Breoghania sp. L-A4: one gene and its partner. Each later gene encodes a partner of the first gene's protein in a complex. Links are inferred from orthologs where the notes say so. Each region holds a gene or a part of one and is shown on either strand. Other genes may lie near its edges. The genes, in order: rpsG and tig.

Region 1 (3,731 bases):
CGAACATGTTCGCGAGCGGCACCTTGGCGCTGACCACGGTGACGACACCCCGGTTCTCGGTGCCGGTGATCTGACCGCGGCGCGAGTTCAGATCGCCGATGACATCGCCCATGTAGTCTTCCGGTGTCACCACCTCGACCATCATGATCGGTTCCAGCAGCTTCGGCCCGGCTTTCTGAATGCCCTCGCGGAAGGCCGCGCGGCCCGCGATCTCGAACGCCAGCACGCTGGAGTCCACATCGTGGTAGGCGCCATCCGTCAGGGTTGCCTTGACGTCGAGCATCGGGAAGCCGGCGAGAATACCCGACGTCATCACGCTCTCGATGCCCTTGGCGACGCCAGGGATGTATTCCTTCGGCACGTTGCCGCCGACGACCTTGCTTTCGAACAGGAAGCCCGAACCCTGCTCGCCCGGCTCGATCGTGATCTTGACTCGGGCGAACTGGCCCGAACCGCCCGACTGCTTCTTGTGGGTGTAATCCACATCAGCGGTCTTGGTGATCGTCTCGCGATAAGCCACCTGCGGCTGACCGATGTTCGCCTCGACCTTGAACTCGCGCTTCATGCGGTCGACGAGAATGTCGAGATGAAGCTCGCCCATGCCGGCGATGATCGTCTGGCCGGATTCCTCGTCGGTCTTGACGCGGAAGGACGGATCCTCGGCCGCCAGGCGGTTGAGCGCGAGGCCCATCTTTTCCTGGTCAGACTTGGTCTTCGGCTCGACCGCGATCTCGATGACCGGCTCGGGGAATTCCATGCGCTCCAGGATCACCGGCTTCAGCGGATCACAAAGGGTGTCGCCCGTCGTGGTGTCCTTGAGGCCCGCGATGGCCACGATGTCGCCTGCATAGGCCACTTCGATGTCTTCACGCGAATTCGAGTGCATCTGCATCATGCGGCCGACGCGCTCGCGCTTTTCCTTCACCGTATTCATCAGGGACATGCCCTTGTCGAGCCTCCCCGAGTAGATGCGGCAGAAGGTCAGCGAGCCCACGAAGCTGTCGTTCATGATCTTGAACGCCAGCATGGCGAGCGGCTCCTCGTCGGAGGCCTGGCGGGTGATCTCTTCTTCCGTCTTCGCGTCGATGCCCTTGATCGGGGGCACTTCCGTCGGATTGGGAAGGTAATCGACAACCGCGTCGAGAAGCGGCTGCACGCCCTTGTTCTTGAACGCGGTGCCGCAAAGGATCGGCACGAACTCGCCAATCAGCGTGCCCTTGCGGATCAGCTTCTGCAGCGCCGCATCATCAGGCATGACGCCTTCGAGGTAGGCTTCCATCGCCGTGTCGTCGACTTCAACCGCCTTCTCGATCATCAGATCGTGATATTCCTGGGCCTGGTCGGCCAGCTCGGCGGGGATGTCTTCCTCATGGAAGGAAGCGCCAAGGCCTTCTTCGTCCCAGATGATCGCCTTCATCTTGATCAGATCGATGACGCCGGCGAACTCGTTCTCGGCGCCGATCGGCAGCTGGAGGCAGATCGGGTTGGCGCCGAGGCGCTTCTCGATCATCTCGATGCAGCGAAAGAAGTCCGCGCCGAGCTTGTCCATCTTGTTGACGAAGATCATCCGCGGGACGTGATATTTGTCGGCCTGACGCCAGACAGTTTCCGTCTGCGGCTCAACACCGGCGTTGGCGTCGAGAAGCGCGACCGCGCCATCAAGTACACGCAGGGAACGCTCGACTTCAATCGTGAAGTCCACATGGCCCGGGGTGTCGATGATGTTCAGGCGCTTCTCATTCCAGAAACAGGTCGTTGCAGCGGACGTGATCGTGATGCCACGCTCCTGCTCCTGCTCCATCCAGTCCATGGTGGCAGCGCCGTCATGGACTTCGCCGATCTTGTGGCTACGGCCGGTGTAGTAGAGGATCCGCTCCGTCGTCGTGGTCTTTCCCGCATCAATGTGAGCCATGATGCCGAAATTGCGGTAGTCCTCGATTTTATGCGTGCGCGCCATGATGTCAGACCTTCAGGCTTACCAGCGATAATGCGAGAAGGCACGGTTGGCTTCCGCCATCCGGTGCGTATCTTCACGCTTTTTGACGGCGGTGCCGCGATTGCTGCCCGCATCAAGAAGCTCCCCGGCCAAACGCTCGACCATGGTCTTCTCGTTACGAGCCCGCGAGGCATTGATCAGCCAGCGGATGGCCAGTGCCTGACGACGTTCGTTGCGAACCTCGACCGGCACCTGGTAGGTCGCCCCACCCACACGGCGGGAGCGGACTTCCACCTGCGGCATCACGTTGACAAGTGCCTCGTGAAACACGGTAACCGGGTCCTGCTTGGACCGGCCTTCGATCAGATCGAAGGCGCCATAAATGATGCTTTCGGCGGCAGATTTCTTGCCGTCGAGCATCACGGAGTTCATGAACTTCGTGATGACAACGTCCCCAAACTTGGGGTCCGGATGGATCTCTCGCTTTTCAGCGCGATGACGGCGGGACATCTATCTTATCCTCAACCCATTTAAGGGAACGATTGAAGCCGATTACTTCGGCCGCTTAGCGCCATACTTGGAACGGCGCTGCTTGCGATCCTTGACACCCTGGGTGTCAAGGACACCGCGAAGGATGTGGTAGCGCACGCCAGGCAAATCCTTGACGCGGCCGCCGCGGATCATGACCACAGAGTGCTCCTGCAGATTATGGCCCTCACCGGGGATGTACCCGATGACTTCGAAGCCATTCGTCAGACGGACCTTTGCAACCTTACGAAGAGCCGAGTTCGGCTTCTTCGGCGTCGTCGTATAGACGCGCGTGCAAACGCCACGCTTCTGCGGGCAGGCCTCCATGGCCGGAACCTTGTTCCGCTTCGGCGGATCTTTCCGCGGCTTACGGATCAACTGGTTGATGGTTGGCATATTTAGCCCTTCACCTTGTCCACCTGCCGCAGCACCATCCGCACATGCGAATACGCGCTTCCACGCGTGACAAGCATGGACGGCGCTGCGAAACCAGAGGATCACGGGTTACCCCGCGATCATGCTATTTGACGTTATGTCGCCATATGAACCCCGGCAGCGTTTAAGCGAATTGGTTTCCGGTACTAGTCGCGCCGGAAGAGGTAACGCTTACCGCCTGCCTTGGGAGTGCGCGGAAATTAGCTATCGCCGGGGCCCACGTCAAGGGGAAACGGCAGAAATCTCAGCGCCCTCTCCCGCAAACGCCAATATCGAGGATTCCAGCCGGTTTTCGAGCCGATGGCGTAACATAAGACCCCGGAATGACGCGCCTGCGCATGATTGTTACCGTCCCGGTTCACCCCATGCCGGCGCAGCGAGGCGGCGGACACCGGCGATCCCCGGAAACCATCCGAAACTTGAACGGATGGTGAATCAGCTGCCCCGGCCTGGTACGGATTCGGCCCAACGGACCGATTCCCCTTCACGGAGATTCGCTTGACGGCGTCCGCCGGCCCGGGATCGCGCGATGTTCCGGAATCAACAAGGGGCGCCCGATGGACACCCCCGTTTCGTTCGTGCAAGAGCGCTCAGACGCCGCTCTACTCCCTGAACGCCACCACGGCGACGTTGCCCTCGAGCGCATCCTGGTAGGCGCTCTCGAACGTGGGGTCCTCCGGCTCTTCGGTCAGCGCCCCGATCTGGTCGAGCTCGGTTTCCGCATACCCTTCCTTCGCCAAGGCCTCGAGCGCCCGGCGCACCGCGCTGTCGTCGTCCGGGGCCGTCAGGAAGATGTTCACCGGGATCGCATCATCGGGCGTGCCCGAGGTTT
Region 2 (2,827 bases), 340 kb from region 1 along the record:
CGGCCTGCATGGCCGTGTGGTGCCACGGGGCGGCGGGCGCGCAGTGCGGCCCCGGATTGATCGCGGAGGATCTGCCGCCCGCCATGCCGGCGGTCCTGGCGCCGCTGTGCGCGGATGCCTCCACCAAATCCTGCGCTTGAGGGACGCCGGGGGCGTCGTGCCTTGGAATCGGCCGGTTTGCGGCGGAGGTTCGTCAGCGTGGGGAATATCGGCGGCGGTTCGAGCGGCGTCGGGATTTCGCTTTGATGCCGGTGGGGCCAGTGCTATAGAGGCCGCGCTTTGGCGTACCGTGCGGCTGTGGCGGAACTGGTAGACGCGCTTGGTTTAGGTCCAAGTGTCTTTGACGTGGGGGTTCGAGTCCCTCCAGCCGTACCAACGACATATCCCGGGCGGCTTTCGCGCCGGGTTTGCGCATCACCCGGTTCCTGCGCCGGCGCGCATGGGGTGCCGCGCGAGCCGCGCTGGACGCGTGTGGGACTTCCAAAGCCGGTAAAATTGGTGCTGTGGTCTTGACACATGCGGGTCAGGGAAGACACATGCACGGCAAGACCCATTTCACGTCATGAACGATGCGCCGCCAACGAAGTCATACGGCTTCCATCGAACGGTTGGATGACGTTCCAGATCGAGGACGAAGAACAATATCATGCAGGTGACCGAAACCCTGTCCGAAGGGCTGAAACGCGAGCTGAAGATCGTCATTCCGGCATCCGATATCGCCGGCAAAGTCGACGCTTATCTTGAGGACATGAAGTCCAAGGCTCAGATCAAGGGGTTTCGCCCCGGCAAAGTGCCGATTTCCCATCTGAAGCGGATGTACGGCCGCCAGGCGACGGCGGAGATCCTCGACAACATGCTCAACGAGAGCACCCAGAAGGCCGTCGAGGACCGCTCCGAGCGCCCGGCGCTGCAGCCGGAAATCGACTTGCCGGAAGGCGACGCGAAGAAGGTCATGGAAGAGGGCGCCGATCTGGCCTTCACGATGACCTACGAGGTTCTGCCGGAATTCGAGATCATCGATTTCAGCGACATCGAGATCGAGCGTCCGATCATCGAGATCTCCGAAGAAGGCGTGATGGAGCAGGTCGAGCAGATCGCCGCCCAGAGCCGGCCCTTCGAGGCGAAGGCGAAGACCGCCAAGGCCGAGGATGGCGATCAGGTCACGATGGATTATGTCGGCAGCATCGACGGCGTGCCGTTCGAGGGCGGCGCGGCGGAGGATGCCAAGCTCGTGCTCGGTTCCGGCCAGTTCATTCCGGGCTTCGAGGAGCAGCTCGTTGGCGTGAAGGCCGGCGACAAGACCCAGGTCAAGCTGAGCTTCCCCGAGGATTATCAGGCCGCGCATCTGGCCGGCAAGGAAGCCGTCTTCGAGGTGACCGTCAAGGAAGTGGCCGCGCCCGGCGAGTTGACCATCGACGACGCTTTCGCCGAAGGCCTGGGACTGGAGTCGCTCGACAAGCTGAAGGACGCCGTCCGCCAGCAGATCGAGAGCCAGTTCGGCGCCGCGACGCGTCAGAAGGTCAAGCGCCAGCTGCTCGACAAGCTCGACGACAAATACACCTTCGATCTGCCCGCGAAGCTGGTGGAAAGCGAATTCGAAGGCATCTGGCGCCAGGTCGAGGCCGACATGAAACAGTCGGGCAAGACCTTCGCGGATGAGGACACGGACGAGGAAAAGGCCCGCGCGGACTACCGCAAGATCGCGGAGCGGCGCGTGCGTCTCGGCCTCGTCTTGTCGGAAATCGGCGAAAAGAACAACATCCAGGTCTCGGATGACGAAGTGCAGCGCGCTCTGTACGACCAGATTCGTCAGTATCCCGGCCAGGAAAAGGAAGTCTTCGAGTTCTACCAGAAGAACCAGCAGGCTCTCGCAAGCCTGCGCGCGCCGATCTACGAGGACAAGATCGTCGACTATCTTCTGGAGCTGGCAAAGGTTACCGACAAGGTGGTGACCAAGGAAGAATTGCTCAGCGCCGATGAAGACGAAGGTTCGGACACGGCGGCCTGATCCGTCTGTTAACGATGTGCGCAGTCGGCCTTGCGGTCGGCTGCGCATGCGCGGATCCGCTCTTTAAGGACGCGCCGTTCTCGCCTATGTATTGAGTTCCCTTCGCGACTCGGCACCGTTCTCAGGTCGTCGGGTCGTTCGATATTCAGCGCATAGCGCGCCTTCAAGCCATGGATGACTTATGAAGGATCCCGTCGATTTTTATATGAGCACGCTTGTGCCGATGGTTGTCGAGCAGACCAACCGCGGCGAGCGTTCTTATGACATTTTCTCACGGCTCTTGAAGGAACGGATCATCTTCATCACGGGTCCCATCGAGGACCATGTGGCGACCTTGGTCAGTGCCCAGCTGCTGTTCCTGGAGGCTGAAAATCCCTCCAAGGAAATCGCGATCTACATCAACTCGCCGGGCGGCGTCGTCACGTCGGGTCTCGCGATCTATGATACGATGCAGTTCGTGCGGCCAGAGATCTCCACGCTGTGCATCGGCCAGGCCGCGTCGATGGGCTCGCTGCTGCTGGCCGCCGGCGCCAAGGGCTCGCGCTATGCGCTGCCGAACGCGCGCGTCATGGTGCACCAGCCGTCGGGCGGGTTCCGCGGCCAGGCGTCCGACATCCAGCTGCACGCTCAGGAAATGCTGAAGCTGAAGCGGCGGTTGAATGATATCTATGTCACGCACACCGGCCGCGAGCTGTCGGAGATCGAGGAAGCCCTCGAGCGCGACAACTTCATGACCGCTGAGCAGGCGAAGGATTTCGGAATCGTCGATAAGGTGATTGTCGACCGCTCCTCGCTGATCGGTGACGAAACGGCCTGATG

What was found.
Region 2: the proteins of rpsG (region 1) and tig are in contact, whole or in part, in a crystal structure (PDB 3GTY), measured with the Thermotoga maritima proteins. The link is inferred for Breoghania sp. L-A4 from one-to-one orthologs. Residues at the interface, in WP_004081843.1 of Thermotoga maritima: Lys34, Lys52, Lys55, Glu59, Arg62, Gln63, Glu66, Asn67, Lys69, Val71, Arg95, Ala109, Lys110, Lys111, Gly112, Arg113, Pro114, Glu117, Glu121, Ile124, Ala125, Tyr127, Asn128, Asn129, Thr130, Gly131, Lys135, Asp139, Arg142, Met143; in WP_004081061.1 of Thermotoga maritima: Glu122, Val124, Val129, Leu130, Tyr133, Glu188, Gly259, Ile262, Tyr263, Glu266, Ser270, Glu273, Gln274, Glu277, Arg308, Gln311, Ile312, Ser315, Tyr316, Glu325, Arg329, Arg336, Leu363, Phe366, Trp367, Arg373, Leu377, Arg381, Leu384, Glu387.

What each region holds. Positions count from the first base shown.
Region 1 is NZ_CP031841.1:3,238,183-3,241,913, forward strand. Bases 712-3,676 are described here. They hold rpsG (30S ribosomal protein S7), read right to left. Parts: upstream 2,447-3,676; coding sequence 1,976-2,446; downstream 712-1,975. Other genes in these bases: fusA (elongation factor G), read right to left, coding at 712-1,957; rpsL (30S ribosomal protein S12), read right to left, coding at 2,489-2,860; D1F64_RS14795 (regulator), read right to left, coding at 3,502-3,676. Also shown: more of fusA, read right to left, coding at 1-711; more of D1F64_RS14795, read right to left, coding at 3,677-3,731.
Region 2 is NZ_CP031841.1:2,897,282-2,900,108, reverse strand. It holds tig (trigger factor), read left to right. Parts: upstream 1-646; coding sequence 647-2,008; downstream 2,009-2,827. Other genes in the region: clpP (ATP-dependent Clp endopeptidase proteolytic subunit ClpP), read left to right, coding at 2,190-2,825; D1F64_RS13175 (NAD(P)H-hydrate dehydratase), read left to right, coding at 1-140. UniProt on the Bacillus subtilis protein: Involved in protein export. Acts as a chaperone by maintaining the newly synthesized protein in an open conformation. Functions as a peptidyl-prolyl cis-trans isomerase.